Regions from separate parts of the Pseudoalteromonas sp. HF66 genome, predicted to be linked through region 2. Evidence: predicted binding sites of a transcription regulator. Region 2 holds the regulator's gene; the other holds the start of a gene.

Region 1 (7,358 bases), on a different contig from region 2:
GTGGCGCTATACGAATAAAGTTGTCTTTCGTAACTAAGTAAAAATTAAAGAAATCTTGAATTAAAGTAGGTGAAACGATTTTCCACAGTGATTCAGAATCGTTTATAAGCTGCTTATAAAATTCAGAATATTTATCTTGAGGGATAAACGCTGCAGATAAACCATTTTCTGAAGTACTGCGGATACTGCCATCAACGGAAAATTTAATATCAGCGCTTCGTTTGCTTTGTAAGTGAGACTCATTGTGAAGCAGTTGGCTGCTTACAACATTATTAGCCTGCTCAGCGATATTTATTTTAGTTTTAATCAGGCGGTTAAATTGACGACTCAAGCGTTCACTCGAGTGTTTTAAAAGTTCATGCTCTTCAAAAACAAGCTGTTTTTCTTCAGATTTAAGCATCAAAGCCGCAGCACATATACCTGCAATCAAACAAATCGCAGAGATCAGCAGCGACAATTTCATACTTAATGAATTCACACCAAAACGTGATGGCGGTCGTCGATACACCACAGGACTACCTTATTAATAATTGTTATTATTTATTGTGCAAAAACAAATATACCAGATTCATTTTTATATTTATAAATTTTTTATGAAGATTAATGAATTTTCTGAATAAACACATATGATTTCAAAATTAGCCTCGATAGGCGGTTGACTTTACATACAAGTGTTTTTACATTAACTCAATGAAACAAATTATCTCTCGCACTTACTTTTCGTTTTTTAGCTTCTTTAAATAGAGGAGGCTTAACTGTTTGCGAGATAAATTCACCGAATAGCTAAAGCCTCCCACTTGGGAGGCTTTTTTGTTTGCGCACTGTTTTGGAATGAGGAAACCAACATGAGCATTGATACATTAAATGCGTTACGACACGATATTAATGAAATAGATTCCGACTTACTTGTCTTACTGGCAAAAAGACGTCGTATCAGCCACAGCGTGGTTGAGTACAAGATAGCCAATAACAAACCAATTCGCGATGAGGCTCGCGAACAAGCATTACTCGAAAAGCTCATTAGTTATGGAAAATCATTAGGCCTTGATGCGTACTACATTAATAACGTGTTCCAAACCATTCTTGAAGATTCTGTTCTAAACCAACAAGCGATGTTGCAAAAAAACCTTAACCCAGAAGCCATGAGCGAAAGTCATCGTGTTGCTTATTTGGGTGGTCAAGGTTCATACAGTCAATTAGCCTGTCATAAATATTTCAGCCGCCGCCCGGGTAAAGTAATTGAAATGGGTTGTTCTAGCTTTGACCAAATCACCGGTAAAGTAGAAAGTGGCCAAGCTGATTTTGGTTTATTACCCATTGAAAACACCAGTTCTGGTAGTATCAATGAAGTATTCGATTTATTACAGCACGCTCAAGTATCAATTGTTGGTGAAGTGACGCACAGCGTTGAACACTGTTTATTAGCGATGCCTGGTACTGAGTTATCTCATATCAATAAAATATTTGCTCACCCACAGCCTTTTGCTCAATGTAGCCGTTTCATTCAGGGCTTAGGTGACATTCAACATGAAACCTGTGATTCAACTTTCCATGCATTGCAATCAGCAGTTGAAACCGCAAACAGTGCCGCTATCGGCTCTGCACAAGCAGGGAAAAACGTCGGTTTAGAAGTGGTTAAATCAGGCTTGGCCAATCAAAGTGAAAACCATAGCCGCTTCATTGTAGTAGCCCGTAAACCTCTTCAAGTGTCGAAACAAATCCCAACCAAAACGAGTTTAATTATGGCCACCAAGCAACAAGCGGGTTCGTTAGCTGACGCCTTAATGATTTTTAAACATCACAAAATTAACCTTGTAAAACTAGAGTCACGTCCAGTACCTGGAAACCCTTGGGAAGAAGTGTTTTATGTAGATCTCGAAGCAAACCTTGATGACTTACATGTTAAACAGGCACTAGAAGAGCTAAAAGAACATACTCAGTACACCCGTGTACTTGGTTGTTATCAAAGTGAGTCTTTGCAAGCTGTAAGTGTTTAACTGACGATCATTACTGATTAATGAAAGGAGCCGCTTGGCTCCTTTTTCGTATAATTTCATCTTAGATACTTGCACCCACAGCCCCGTCTAAGCATAATCTTGAAAACAATTTCAAATTGGATCATTCATGAATTGGTTAGCAGAATTAGCAACTAAAAGAACACCTTGGTTATTATTAGCATTTATTTCACTAGCGTTTGAAGTCACTGCGTTGTTTTTTCAATACAGCATGGGACTTGAACCATGTATTATGTGCATTTATCAACGTACCGCTGTTTTAGGCTTACTTGCAGCAGGTGTGATTGGAGCGATTAACCCACAAAATATGGTTGTTCGCCTTGTTGCATTTGCTACTTGGGGTATCTCTGCAATCTGGGGTTACTTTATTGCTAAAGAACACATTGCAATGCAAAACAATACCGACCCTTTTGCATTTAGCTGCGCATTTGAGCCTAATTTCCCAAGCTTTATGCCACTGCATGAATGGATCCCTAGCTTTTTTGCAGCCACTGGCGATTGCGGCAATATTGATTGGCAATTTGCATCAATGAGTATGCCTGCATGGATGGAGATTATTTTCGCTGCGTTTTCAATAGTCTTTGTAGCCGTTTTATTTAGCCGTTTAGTAACTAAAAAGTCGTTATAATGATTTATTTTTTTACTAGTCAAATCCCTGCTTTAAAAACTTTTAAAGTAAGGCAGCGCCAGCAAATAATTGCACTTGCTCTGGCTCATTTAAGCCCAAGTAAAAAGATTATTTTATCGGTGTGTAAGCTTGCCTTTCTTGCGCCATTATTTTTAGGTTTAGCCTACTTTGAAGGCTGGATGCTGTTACCTTGGTTATTATTAGCAGGCTTAAGTTACCCACTTATCACAACACCTATCGAAAATTTGTTCGCACTAGCGCATTTAGACAAAGCTATCAATGAATTTAAACAGGGCGAATAACGCCCTGTTTAGGGCGTGTTGACCTTTGTGGATTAAAGTTTGTTCACTCTAGGGGCAATTTAATCGCGGCGCGAGATTTGTAACCTAGTGGACTAAGTAAAAATCGAGCAAAGCTACCGCGTTCTGCCCACGCCCTTTAGCTTCATCTATTTAAGTAATAAAAAGATAATCGCCCCTAGGAAGAACCCAAAAGGTAGCGCGTGTTTGGTATGGATGCTGCGTTATCGCCTATTTATGTTGAACAACCACACGACATAGGCTCTGCCTTGCTTAAATACCAAACATACTGCTGCAAAATTAATCACAATAGGTCAACACGCCCTAGTCTTTTAAAGCGTAATTTTCCCCTCAAGTTTAGCAAATACCTTATCGCCTATTCCTTTTACTTCTTTTAATTGCTCTACCGACTTAAACGGACCTTGCTTATTGCGATGCTCAACAATCGCTTTAGCTTTAGACTCACCAATACCCGGTAATTGAGTAAGTTGATCGATGCTAGCTTTGTTAATACTGAGCTTTTGCATTTTAACTTGTGTTGCTTCGGTTGGTTTTACGGCGAATGCCGGTGTTGTAGGCAGTAACGCAATACTCGTGGCAAGTAAAAGACTTGATAGTAATTTCATAATTTCCTCCGTGATGTCCCTCTTGGACAGGTAGTTAGCTATTACCCAACACTCACTCCATCGCTTGTGTTTAACTTTGGGTAACAATATAAATAAAGCTAATGCCCCTATTATTGTCAAATTTGTTCCATAAAAAATTTCTTTAGATACTTGCAAAGTAAGGCCCGAAGCATTACTGTATATAAAAACAGTAATCAAAGTGGCGATTTTACGCTGCAAATGCCACGCTTAAATGCAGGAGAAATCATGGCTGTTGTTGTTAAATATGTTGTAGAAAGAAACGGAGTCGAGCGCATGACGTTTACTACTAAGAAAGAAGCTGATGCGTATGACAAAATGCTCGACATTGCTGAGTCATTAGAATTAATGCTTGAAAAAGTTGATGTACCATTAAGCGAGCAACAAATTGAATCACTAGCGCTTGAAATGGCAAAAGAAAAAGACCAATTTATGGCTGTACTTAAAGGTGCAAAAGAGGTTCCTGCGAAGCCTAAAAAAGCAAAATCAGACGATAACGTTGCAGATATAAAAGAAAAAGCTGCAAGCTAAGCATTGGTTATAAAATTAAAAAAGGGCAACAAATGTTGCCCTTTTTTGTGCTTACTCAAAACTAAAGTGATGACTCAACTTCATCAAATAAATCTGTAATTTCTTTTTTCGGCTCAGTCGTCATTAGGCTCACAACAATAATGGCAATCGTTGATAAAATAAAGCCAGGGACAATCTCATAAATAATTGCACTTAGCGATTGGCCATCGATCTTAATTGGCGCGTAAATCCAAAACAGTACTGTTGCAGCACCGACAACCATACCACTGATAGCGCCTTGTAAGTTCATGCGCTTCCAGTAAAGGCTAAGTAGTACTAATGGACCAAATGCAGCACCGAAACCAGCCCATGCATTACTTACTAAATCCAAAATAGAGCTATCGCGGTCATACGCTAGGTAAATAGCAAACAGAGCAACCAAGATAACACTAATACGACCGACTAATACTAGCTCTTTTTGAGAAGCACTTCGGTTTAAATAAATCTTATAGAAGTCTTCTGTTAGAGAGCTTGAACACACTAGTAATTGCGATGAGATGGTACTCATAATCGCAGCTAAAATAGCAGCCAATAAGAAACCAGCAATTAGAGGATGGAAGATAAGCTCAGACAATACCAAGAAAATAGTTTCTTTATCATCAATTGGCATTTGGTTTTCAAGCATATAAGCAGCACCAAATAAACCTGTTAACACAGCACCAATTGCTGAAAGTGTCATCCACGACATCCCCACACGTCGCATAGTTGGCATATCTTTAACTGAACGCACAGACATAAAACGAACAATAATATGCGGCTGTCCAAAATAACCAAGACCCCATGCCATTGCAGAGATAATAGCAATCGTTGAACCACCAGCAAACCAGTCCATCATATTAAGTGCATGAATTTCAGTTTCTTTTGGTGAGCTTAACAATAAATCATAGCGTGCATTGGCGAGTGTATCCATGAATGGTTGATCAAGCATAGTATATGTCGCAATTGGTACTGCAAGCAGCGAGATAAACATGATACAGCCTTGAACAAAGTCTGTAAGGCTTACTGCTAAGAAGCCACCAAACAAGGTATATAACACTACAACGCCAGTTGTGATATACAGACCCATTTCATAGCTCATATTAAATGAGTTTTCGAATAACTTACCACCCGCGACAACACCTGATGAAGTATACAAGGTGAAGAAAACAATGATTACTATCGCAGAAATAACACGCAGTATATTTTTATTATCATCAAAGCGGTTTGCGAAATAATCTGGAATGGTGATTGAGTCATTCGCTTTCTCAGTATAAACACGTAAACGAGGCGCTACCAAGAAATAGTTAGCCCAAGCACCGAGTACTAGACCTATAGCAATCCAAACTTTGCTTAAGCCGAACAGATACATTGCACCTGGTAAGCCCATTAGCAGCCAACCACTCATATCTGATGCACCTGCTGAAAGCGCAGCAACACTTGGTGATAAATTACGACCACCTAGCATATAACCTGATACATCGTCTGTGGATTGCTTATAAGCGTATAGCCCAATCCCCAACATTACGATGAAGTACAATGCTAACGAAATTATCATTCCTGTTTCCAAATTAGCCTCCAATTATTATTTAATGTTGGCTTTTAATCCGAATAATGACTCGCAAGTTACTTAATTTTAAGACATTATTGGGGTAAAAACCGATATCACTCATGACTATAACATGCTTCTACCCTACAACTCCAATCAAGCCGTTCAGTGGCAGGGTTTACAATTACAACCTTTTCATAACAAAAATGTGATATTTAATCGCTAGTTATAGAATTTCATTACAATTTATCCTAGTCTTAGGATCACAGAAAATCAGTATTTATCCTCAAAAATGAATATTTAATTAATGCTATTTTAGGCACGATGACTTATATTGCTCATGGATAAATGAATTAACCGAAGTGGACTTGCTAGGACTATGTATTTTTACGCTGCACGCCAACCTATTTTAGATAAGGAAAAGAAACTTGTCGGCTACGAACTCTTGTTTAGGGATGGCGTAGATAACGTTTTTCCTGATATTGACGGTGATGAAGCGACATCTCGACTCATTGAAGGTAGTCAGTTCAATTTTGGTTTAGAAGATTTAACGGATAACAAACCAGCCTACATTAATTTCACCTTAGAGACACTCCAAAAAGGCTACCCACTTTTACTGGGTAAAGAGCAAGTAGTTGTCGAAATTCTTGAAACGATTCAACCGGGTAAACGTTTACTAGCAATGGTTCAAGATTTAAAAGAGCGCGGATATACGCTTGCCCTTGATGATTACATACACCAACCTGTTTGGCGCCATTTTTATCCGTATATCGATATTATCAAAATTGACTTTTTAACCTGTGATAAAGAGTCTATTGAATCCGTCGTTGAGGCAATCAAACCTCACCCGCACATCAAGTTACTCGCCGAGAAAGTTGAAACATACGAAAAATACCAACTTGCTTTGGACATGGGGTTTAGCTATTTTCAAGGCTTTTTCTTTTCAAAGCCTGAAATGGTGCAAAGTAAAACTTTACCACCTTCTGAGATGGCTCTTGCCGAGCTTTTATACGAAACCTCAAGTATTGATTTAAATCTCAGAAAAATCACCGAGGTATTTGAACGAGACGTTAACTTATCTTACAAGTTGTTACGCTATTCAAACTCAGCAGCTTTCAAACGCAGAGCTGAAATTAGCACGATAAAACAAGCGCTGATTGTTTTAGGCAGTGAAGAAATCAAACGTTTCTTATCACTTTTATTTGCTGCACAAGTTGCGGCAGATAAACCTGCAGAGCTGATACGTTTATCACTAACCCGCGCCCGTTTTGCTGAGTTATTAGCAATAAGCCATGGCAAGTTACGTGATACGGGTATGGCATTTTTAACCGGTATGATGTCGTTAATGGACGCTATCCTCGATGAAGATATGCCAAGCGTAATGGGTAAACTTCCTCTTACAAATGAAATCAAAGGTGCTTTGCTTCATGGTGAAGGATTACTAGCGACTTATTTACGCTTAGTAAAATTTTATGAACAAGCTGAGTGGGATAAAGCAAAGGATATTCAAGAAGAACTCGGTCTTAAACCCGAAGAAGTACCTGATGCTTACCACGATGCATTAAGCTGGTCTAATGAACAAATGGGTGTATTTGGAGATTAACTTCCCCCATATAAACATAAAAATGCCAGCAATTGCTGGCATTTTTATTGGTTTGATTTTTTAGGTTAGAGATT
Region 2 (7,358 bases):
GGCTATCTAAATATAAGGTTGTTGTCAGCCAATCATCAAAACTCACTTGCCAAACATTGGCCTTGTGAGCTACTTCTCTTGGTCCTTTGGTTAACAGCTGTGCTTGCGTGATATTTGCGTTAATAAGTAAGTGAGTTCTCGCGTTTTCAATTATTTGTGCTTTATTCGGCGCAGGCATTTTATCACCTGTTCTGCCATCAAAATTAAAGGAGCCGCTCGGTGCCGTGACTTCTATGATTGGCGACTCTAAAAAGTGGCTGTACTTGATACTTTCAATTTGTTCAAATTGTGCCGTTATTTTATCGATAGAAGCAGAGTAGTCTGACACTAAAAAAGGGTTACTTAGACTGCGATTTGCTAGATGTTTTCCATGCACTTTTTCAAGCGGCAATGAACTCATTACAAGCCCACCTAATAGCCAAAAAAAGATCTGCAAAGCAAGTAAATAGCCTAGCCATTTATGCCCTTTACGAGCATATTTGAACATGCGTTTATTCATTACCACCCCGTTATTATTGTTATATGGGCGCTATTTTAGGTTGTTTAGCTGTATTGCCAATGCGGCAAAATGTCGCATTAACTGTATTCTAGATTTGGTATATATACAAAACTGAGTTAAAGTTTCAGTCGATATCAATAGAGGATAAAAACGAGAGTATGTCGGAAATTCAATTTTTAAATGTAGATCTGGAGCTTGAATCAAAGCACGATATTAGTGCGCTTGTTGCTGATTTGAAGAAAAACGCTATGGTTTTACATTATGACCAAGATGAATACCGTCAACTTGCACGCATTGAAGCAACTGCAGATATCAGCTCTCCAGACAAAGCGATTAACCAGCTTTGCGAATTAATTGAATCTTGCTCGCGCAATGCATTAAAGCAGTGGTTATCTTGTTCAAAACGTACATTTGATTTAGGTTTTGAATCGGGTAACTCGCCAAAGTGCTTTAACCAACCCCTGCATGCAGATACCTTGTTACGTATCTCAGCAATTGGCGCAGGGATTGAAATTACTATTTATCCAGTCGAAAAGTAAACTGAATTTAGCGCTCTACGACTGCTGCGGTCATTCTTGATACGCAGCACAGCTCCCCAGCAGCATTGGTAATTTTGATATCCCAAACAGAGGTGCGCTTACCTAAATGAAGTGGTCTGGCCGTTGCCGTTAATGTCCCTTTTCGAGACGCTTTTATGTGGTTGGCATTAATCTCTTGACCAACAGCATAGAATTTATTGAAATCAATCACAAAGTTGGCTGCATAGCTTGCCACTGTTTCTGCTAACACAACGTTTGCTCCGCCATGAACCATGCCCATAGGGTTATGGTGTTCAGGAATTGCAGGCATGGTGGCCACTAAATAATCATCGCCAATTTCAGTCACCTCAATACCCATCGTTTTCATTAAAGTGCCTTGCCCGGTTACTCCTTGTTCCAAGTCTTTACATTGCTCCAGCGTGATTGGGTGGTGCCAAATACTCATTGTGTTTCCTTAACATGCGAATTAAAGCTAATACCTTATGGCATCTTTCATTGCGGTTCAATGTTAGTTTTGTAGCAATATGATGGAGTTAATTTAAATTTGCGATTTTCAAATAACTGTATATACTCACAGTTAAATGTACTGTATGGAAAACCAGTTGTATGCGCCCATTAACTAAACGCCAATCGCAAATCTTAGAACTAATTAAAGTCTTTATTAAAGATACAGGCATGCCGCCAACACGCGCTGAAATAGCTCAAACATTGGGTTTTAAAAGCGCCAACGCCGCTGAAGAACATCTAAAAGCACTGGCAAAAAAAGGCATGATCAAAATGAAGCCTGGAGCGAGTCGTGGTATTCAGTTGATTGAAGAAGATGAACCTGAGCAGTTAGGTTTACCTTTGATTGGCCGTGTTGCAGCTGGTGAGCCAATTTTGGCTCAGGAGCATGTCGAAAGTCATTGCCAAGTTGACCCTACGTTATTTAAACCAGCCGCTGACTTTTTACTACGTGTAAATGGCATGAGTATGAAAGATATTGGTATTATGGACGGTGACTTGCTTGCAGTACATAGAACACAAGTTGCTGAAAATGGACAAGTTGTTGTAGCTCGAGTTGATGAAGATGTAACTGTTAAGCGGCTAGAAAAAGCAGGTCGGAAAGTACTTTTACACGCTGAAAACGAAGAGTTCTCACCTATTGAGGTTGACCTTGAGCATGAATCTTTCAATATTGAAGGGTTAGCTGTAGGAGTCATTCGTAACGCTGACTGGATGTAGTTGTCCCTTATTTGGTGCACTAAATTGACTCAATTTGGTGCGCCATTGTGATTTTGCCACTTAATTAGGATTTGTGAATCCTTACTCTTTATTTAAAGCCTTATATGGCGCAGTTTTCCTCTCTTTTTGTATATTCTTCGTAAACCATAACATTAAATAACGCGCTGATTATAGTTGTTATTTCTGCACCAAAATAAACATTTATTATCACTAAAACTTGCTTATTGGTCATTTTTTAACTAATTGGTTAAAGCAATGTATTAACACCTGATTAATAAAAAGACACAAAAATGTGCGAGGTGTTAGACAGGGGGCCAGTATCATAAGTGAGTTAAAATGATACGTAGTCGCTCTGAACAATAAAAAAAACGAATGGGCACCTTGCTGTATCGCCTTTTCGCTTTGCGTCTTGCAATAGCATCTAAAGGAGCCGTCACATGGGTAAACTGCGTTACGCCTTGTGGCTTATATTGGTTGCACTCCCAGAAATTGTATTGGCAAATAGTCAATACAATATGCGAAAAGGGGTGACTGATATAAGTAATAATGTTTATGAGTTACACATGACGATATTTATTATCTGTTGTGTAATCGGCATCATCGTATTTGCGGTGATGTTTTGGGCTTTAATACACCACCGTAAATCTAAAGGGGCCAAGCCTGCCCAATTTCATGAAAGTACAAAAGTTGAAATACTTTGGACTGCCATTCCATTTGTCATCTTAATAGCCATGGCTGTGCCTGCCACAAAAACTCTCATTGCTATGGAAGATGCCTCTAAAGCTGATATCACAATTAAAGTGACAGGCTCGCAATGGAAGTGGCATTACGAATATATGGGTGAAGATATAGCCTATTACTCAATCCTATCTACACCAAAAGATCAAATAGACAATCAGGCAGAAAAAACGGAGCATTATTTGCTTGAGGTAGATAAACCGCTAGTGCTTCCTATCAATAAAAAAGTCCGCTTTTTAATGACCTCAGACGATGTTATTCATTCGTGGTGGGTTCCTGATTTTGCAGTTAAAAAGGACGCAAACCCGGGATTTATCAATGAAGCGTGGACACGTATTAACGAACCAGGTGTTTACCGTGGTCAATGTGCAGAACTATGCGGTAAAGATCATGGTTTTATGCCTGTTGTGGTGAAAGCCTTACCTGAAGATGAATTTGCTAATTGGCTTGCAGATGCTAAGGAAGAAAAGGCTAATGCAGCAGCCGCTGATGCTGCTTTGCTTGATCAAACATTACCTAAAGAAGAGCTTATGGTCTTAGGTGAGCAAGTGTATATGGCAAGTTGTGCTGCATGTCACCAGCCTACTGGTATGGGCTTACCAGGCGTGTTTCCTGCACTTAAAGGCAGTCCCATTGTATTAGGTGATGTAAAAGATCACATAGATATCGTGTTACATGGCCGCCCTGGTACGGCGATGCAAGCGTTTGATAAGCAGCTTTCAATTAAGCAACTTGCTGCGGTTATTACCTATAAGCGAAATGCATGGGGTAATGATACCGGCGATGTGATCCAACCGAGTCAAATTCAAGCCGCGATTGATGCAGCAGCGGAGGCGAAATAATGAGTAACGTTATTAATGAGCAAGCAACTGGGCATGCGCATCACGACCATCATCATCCTGCTAAAGGTTTTAAGCGTTGGCTTTACACCACCAATCATAAAGACATCGGGAGTTTATACCTGATTTTTTCTCTTACCATGTTCTTGATTGGTGGAGCGATGGCTATGGTGATCCGCGCTGAACTATTTCAGCCAGGATTACAGTTAGTTGATCCGCACTTTTTTAACCAAATGACCACGGTACATGGTTTGATCATGGTGTTTGGCGCCGTTATGCCCGCATTTACTGGGCTTGCTAACTGGATGGTGCCTATGATGATTGGTGCACCTGATATGGCACTGCCACGCATGAACAACTGGAGCTTTTGGATATTACCTTTCGCATTTTTAATCCTGTTGGCTTCGTTACTGATGCCAGGTGGTGGTCCTGCGTTTGGCTGGACATTCTACGCACCACTCTCCACCACTTATAGTAACGATAACACTGCACTGTTTGTATTTGCCATACATATCATGGGTATTAGCTCAATTATGGGGGCGATTAACGTTATCGTGACTATCGTCAATCTAAGAGCGCCGGGTATGACTTGGATGAAGCTTCCGCTATTTGTTTGGACTTGGTTAATCACAGCATTCTTATTGATCGCTGTTATGCCTGTTTTAGCTGGGGCTGTCACTATGGTGCTGACAGATAAATACTTTGCAACAAGCTTTTTTGATGCGGCAGGTGGTGGTGATCCTGTGATGTTCCAGCACATTTTCTGGTTCTTCGGTCACCCCGAAGTGTACATCATGATTTTGCCAGCCTTTGGGATTATTTCGACTATTGTGCCGACCTTCTCACGCAAAAAGTTATTTGGCTATGCTTCTATGGTGTATGCAACCTCATCCATTGCGCTGCTGAGCTTCATCGTTTGGGCACATCATATGTTTACCACAGGCATGCCTGTAGCCGGCGAGTTGTTTTTCATGTACGCCACAATGCTGATTTCGGTGCCAACGGGCGTTAAAGTGTTTAACTGGGTAGCCACCATGTGGCGCGGTTCAATTAGCTTTGAAATTCCGATGATGTTTGCCATCGCCTTTATTGTGTTATTCACCTTAGGTGGTTTCTCTGGCTTGATGCTTGCCATTACACCGGCAGATTTCCAGTATCACGATACCTATTTTGTGGTGGCACACTTCCATTATGTGCTCGTGACAGGAGCCGTGTTCTCAATTATGGCGGGAGCCTATTATTGGTTACCGAAATGGACTGGCAACATGTACAACGAAACGCTGGCGAAATGGCATTTCTGGCTATCGCTAATCAGTGTCAACGTGCTGTTCTTCCCTATGCACTTTGTTGGCCTTGCCGGTATGCCGCGTCGTATTCCTGACTATGCTCTGCAATTCGCTGACTTTAACGCCATTATCAGTATTGGTGGTTTTGCATTTGGCTTATCACAACTGTTGTTTGTGTTGGTGGTATTTAAATGTGCTAGAGGTGGCGAAAAAGCGCCTGCCAAAGTATGGGATGGAGCTGAAGGTTTAGAGTGGGAAGTTGATTCTCCAGCGCCTTATCACACTTTTGAAACACCGCCGGAGATTAAGTAATGAACCATGCACCTTTGCTAAAAAAACTGCTGATTACATGCTTGCTCATGTTCGCATTTGCTTTTGCAATGGTGCCGCTTTACGACGTGTTTTGCGACGTTACAGGGTTGAATGGTAAGCCATCATTAGAAAAAGCGAGCGCGAGTGAATCAATAAATACACAGCGTCAAGTTGATGTCAGCTTTACCACTCACGCTCAAAGCGGCGCGCCATTTAAGGTGCAGTCTGAGCAATACAGCGTGGCGGTACAACCTGGTGCCATGCGTGAAGTTAAATTCTCAGCAAAAAATACCAGTAATGAAGACAAAGTCATGCAAGCAATTCCATCGGTATCACCGGGAAAAGCGGCAAAGTATTTACATAAAATCGCCTGTTTTTGCTTTGATCAGCAGCCAATGAAAGCCGGTGAAGAAATGGAATTTACCTTGTTGTTTTATGTTGATACTGAGTTACCCGACGATGTTGAGGAACTGACATTGTCGTATACCGTGTTTGATATTAGCGGGCATGTTGTGGCTAAAAACGATTAAAAGCCGCCAAGCTAATTGCTAATTGGGAGCAAACAAAATGAATCAAAACTACGAAAAATACTATGTTCCAGCACAAAGCCCTTGGCCAATAGTGGGCGCCATCGCGATGTTTTTAATTGCTGTCGGTGCTGGTTTAACTGTGATGCAAGTCAGTGGTGAAGGCAGTAATGGCCAGTATGTATTGTATCTTGGCATTGCCATATTAATTTATATGGTTTTTAGTTGGTTTAAAAACGTTATTGAAGAGTCTCATAAAGGGCTTTACTCAGCACAAATGGACCGCTCATTCCGACAAGGTATGAGCTGGTTTATATTCTCTGAGGTCATGTTTTTTATGGCATTTTTTGGTGCTCTTTTTTACGCTCGAATGATTTCAGTGCCTTGGCTTGGTGGCGCAGGCAATAATGCCATGACCAACGAAGTACTCTGGCCAACCTTTGAAGCTGTATGGCCGCTGTTAACCACGCCATCGGGCGAGACAACACAGGCTATGGGCTGGCAAGGTCTCCCCCTGATCAATACGCTTATTCTACTTACCTCTTCGGTCACAATTCACTTTGCTCATGTTGCTATGGAAAACAATAAGCGTGGCGCTCTTAAGGTGTTCTTATCTTTAACCGTGCTATTAGGTGTGATTTTCCTTGGCTTACAAGTTTACGAGTATATGCATGCTTACCAAGACTTAGGTTTGACCTTAGATGCGGGTGTTTATGGGAATACCTTTTTCTTGTTAACGGGCTTTCACGGTATGCACGTGACATTAGGAACCATCATTTTATTCGTGGTTTTGCTAAGAATTTTTAAAGGTCACTTTACGAGTGAAAAGCATTTTGCCTTTCAAGCGGCTGCTTGGTATTGGCACTTTGTTGATGTGGTGTGGTTGTGTTTATTTGTATTTGTGTACGTGCTGTAGCTTTGTGAAGCGGCGAGGGGTTGGTGTGAATAAAGCCCAATTTCATTGCGGCAATAATGAGGATCAGCACAATACCTGAAAACAGCACTCGACGACCTAGGTAATGCGACATAGGTTTCGAGTGCTCTTTTGCTGACATCATCACAAACAGCGCTCTAAATAGGTTGAACAGAATATAAAGTAATAACAAAACAATAATGATTTTAATCATATTAGGTAATCCAAATGCAGTTAATTTTATGGCGTAAACAAAAGCTTAGCTCAATTATCGCAATTTGCGTTGTGATACTAGCAGTGCTTATTTGTTTACGACTAAGCGTTTGGCAATACCAACGAGGCGAGCAAAAACAGCAGCAACTAAGCCAGTTGGCCGTTTCGAAAGAACAAGGAATTTTGAGCTGGCAAGCGCTGCAAAGTCTACCTACAGAGCTAAATAAAACGGGTTTGCAAGTTAAGGTCTCTGGCGAGGTAAATAAAC

What was found. Region 2 encodes LexA, which represses DNA repair genes until DNA is damaged. Its sites were predicted from a motif close to TACTGTATNNNNATACAGTA; they were not measured.
Region 1: HCZ11_RS06415 (YebG family protein) is a predicted target of LexA. The motif match lies at 3,742-3,761, and genes of this name have one in related genera.

What each region holds. Positions count from the first base shown of each region.
Region 1 is NZ_JAATOU010000004.1:172,701-180,058, reverse strand. Features, by position in the region: gene HCZ11_RS06440 (EAL domain-containing protein) at 1-511, opposite strand, end outside; gene HCZ11_RS06435 (chorismate mutase) at 846-1,997, shown strand; gene dsbB (disulfide bond formation protein DsbB) at 2,125-2,643, shown strand; gene HCZ11_RS06425 (DUF6170 family protein) at 2,643-2,945, shown strand; gene HCZ11_RS06420 (helix-hairpin-helix domain-containing protein) at 3,275-3,568, opposite strand; gene HCZ11_RS06415 (YebG family protein) at 3,815-4,117, shown strand; gene putP (sodium/proline symporter PutP) at 4,179-5,690, opposite strand; gene HCZ11_RS06405 (EAL and HDOD domain-containing protein) at 6,061-7,284, shown strand; gene HCZ11_RS06400 (VacJ family lipoprotein) at 7,350-7,358, opposite strand, start outside.
Region 2 is NZ_JAATOU010000009.1:140,498-147,855, reverse strand. Features, by position in the region: gene HCZ11_RS11180 (hypothetical protein) at 1-499, opposite strand, end outside; gene HCZ11_RS11175 (hypothetical protein) at 658-1,038, shown strand; gene HCZ11_RS11170 (PaaI family thioesterase) at 1,046-1,483, opposite strand; gene lexA (transcriptional repressor LexA) at 1,645-2,262, shown strand; gene coxB (cytochrome c oxidase subunit II) at 2,700-3,842, shown strand; gene ctaD (cytochrome c oxidase subunit I) at 3,842-5,437, shown strand; gene HCZ11_RS11150 (cytochrome c oxidase assembly protein) at 5,437-5,967, shown strand; gene HCZ11_RS11145 (cytochrome c oxidase subunit 3) at 6,005-6,880, shown strand; gene HCZ11_RS19775 (DUF2909 domain-containing protein) at 6,780-7,091, opposite strand; gene HCZ11_RS11135 (SURF1 family protein) at 7,106-7,358, shown strand, end outside.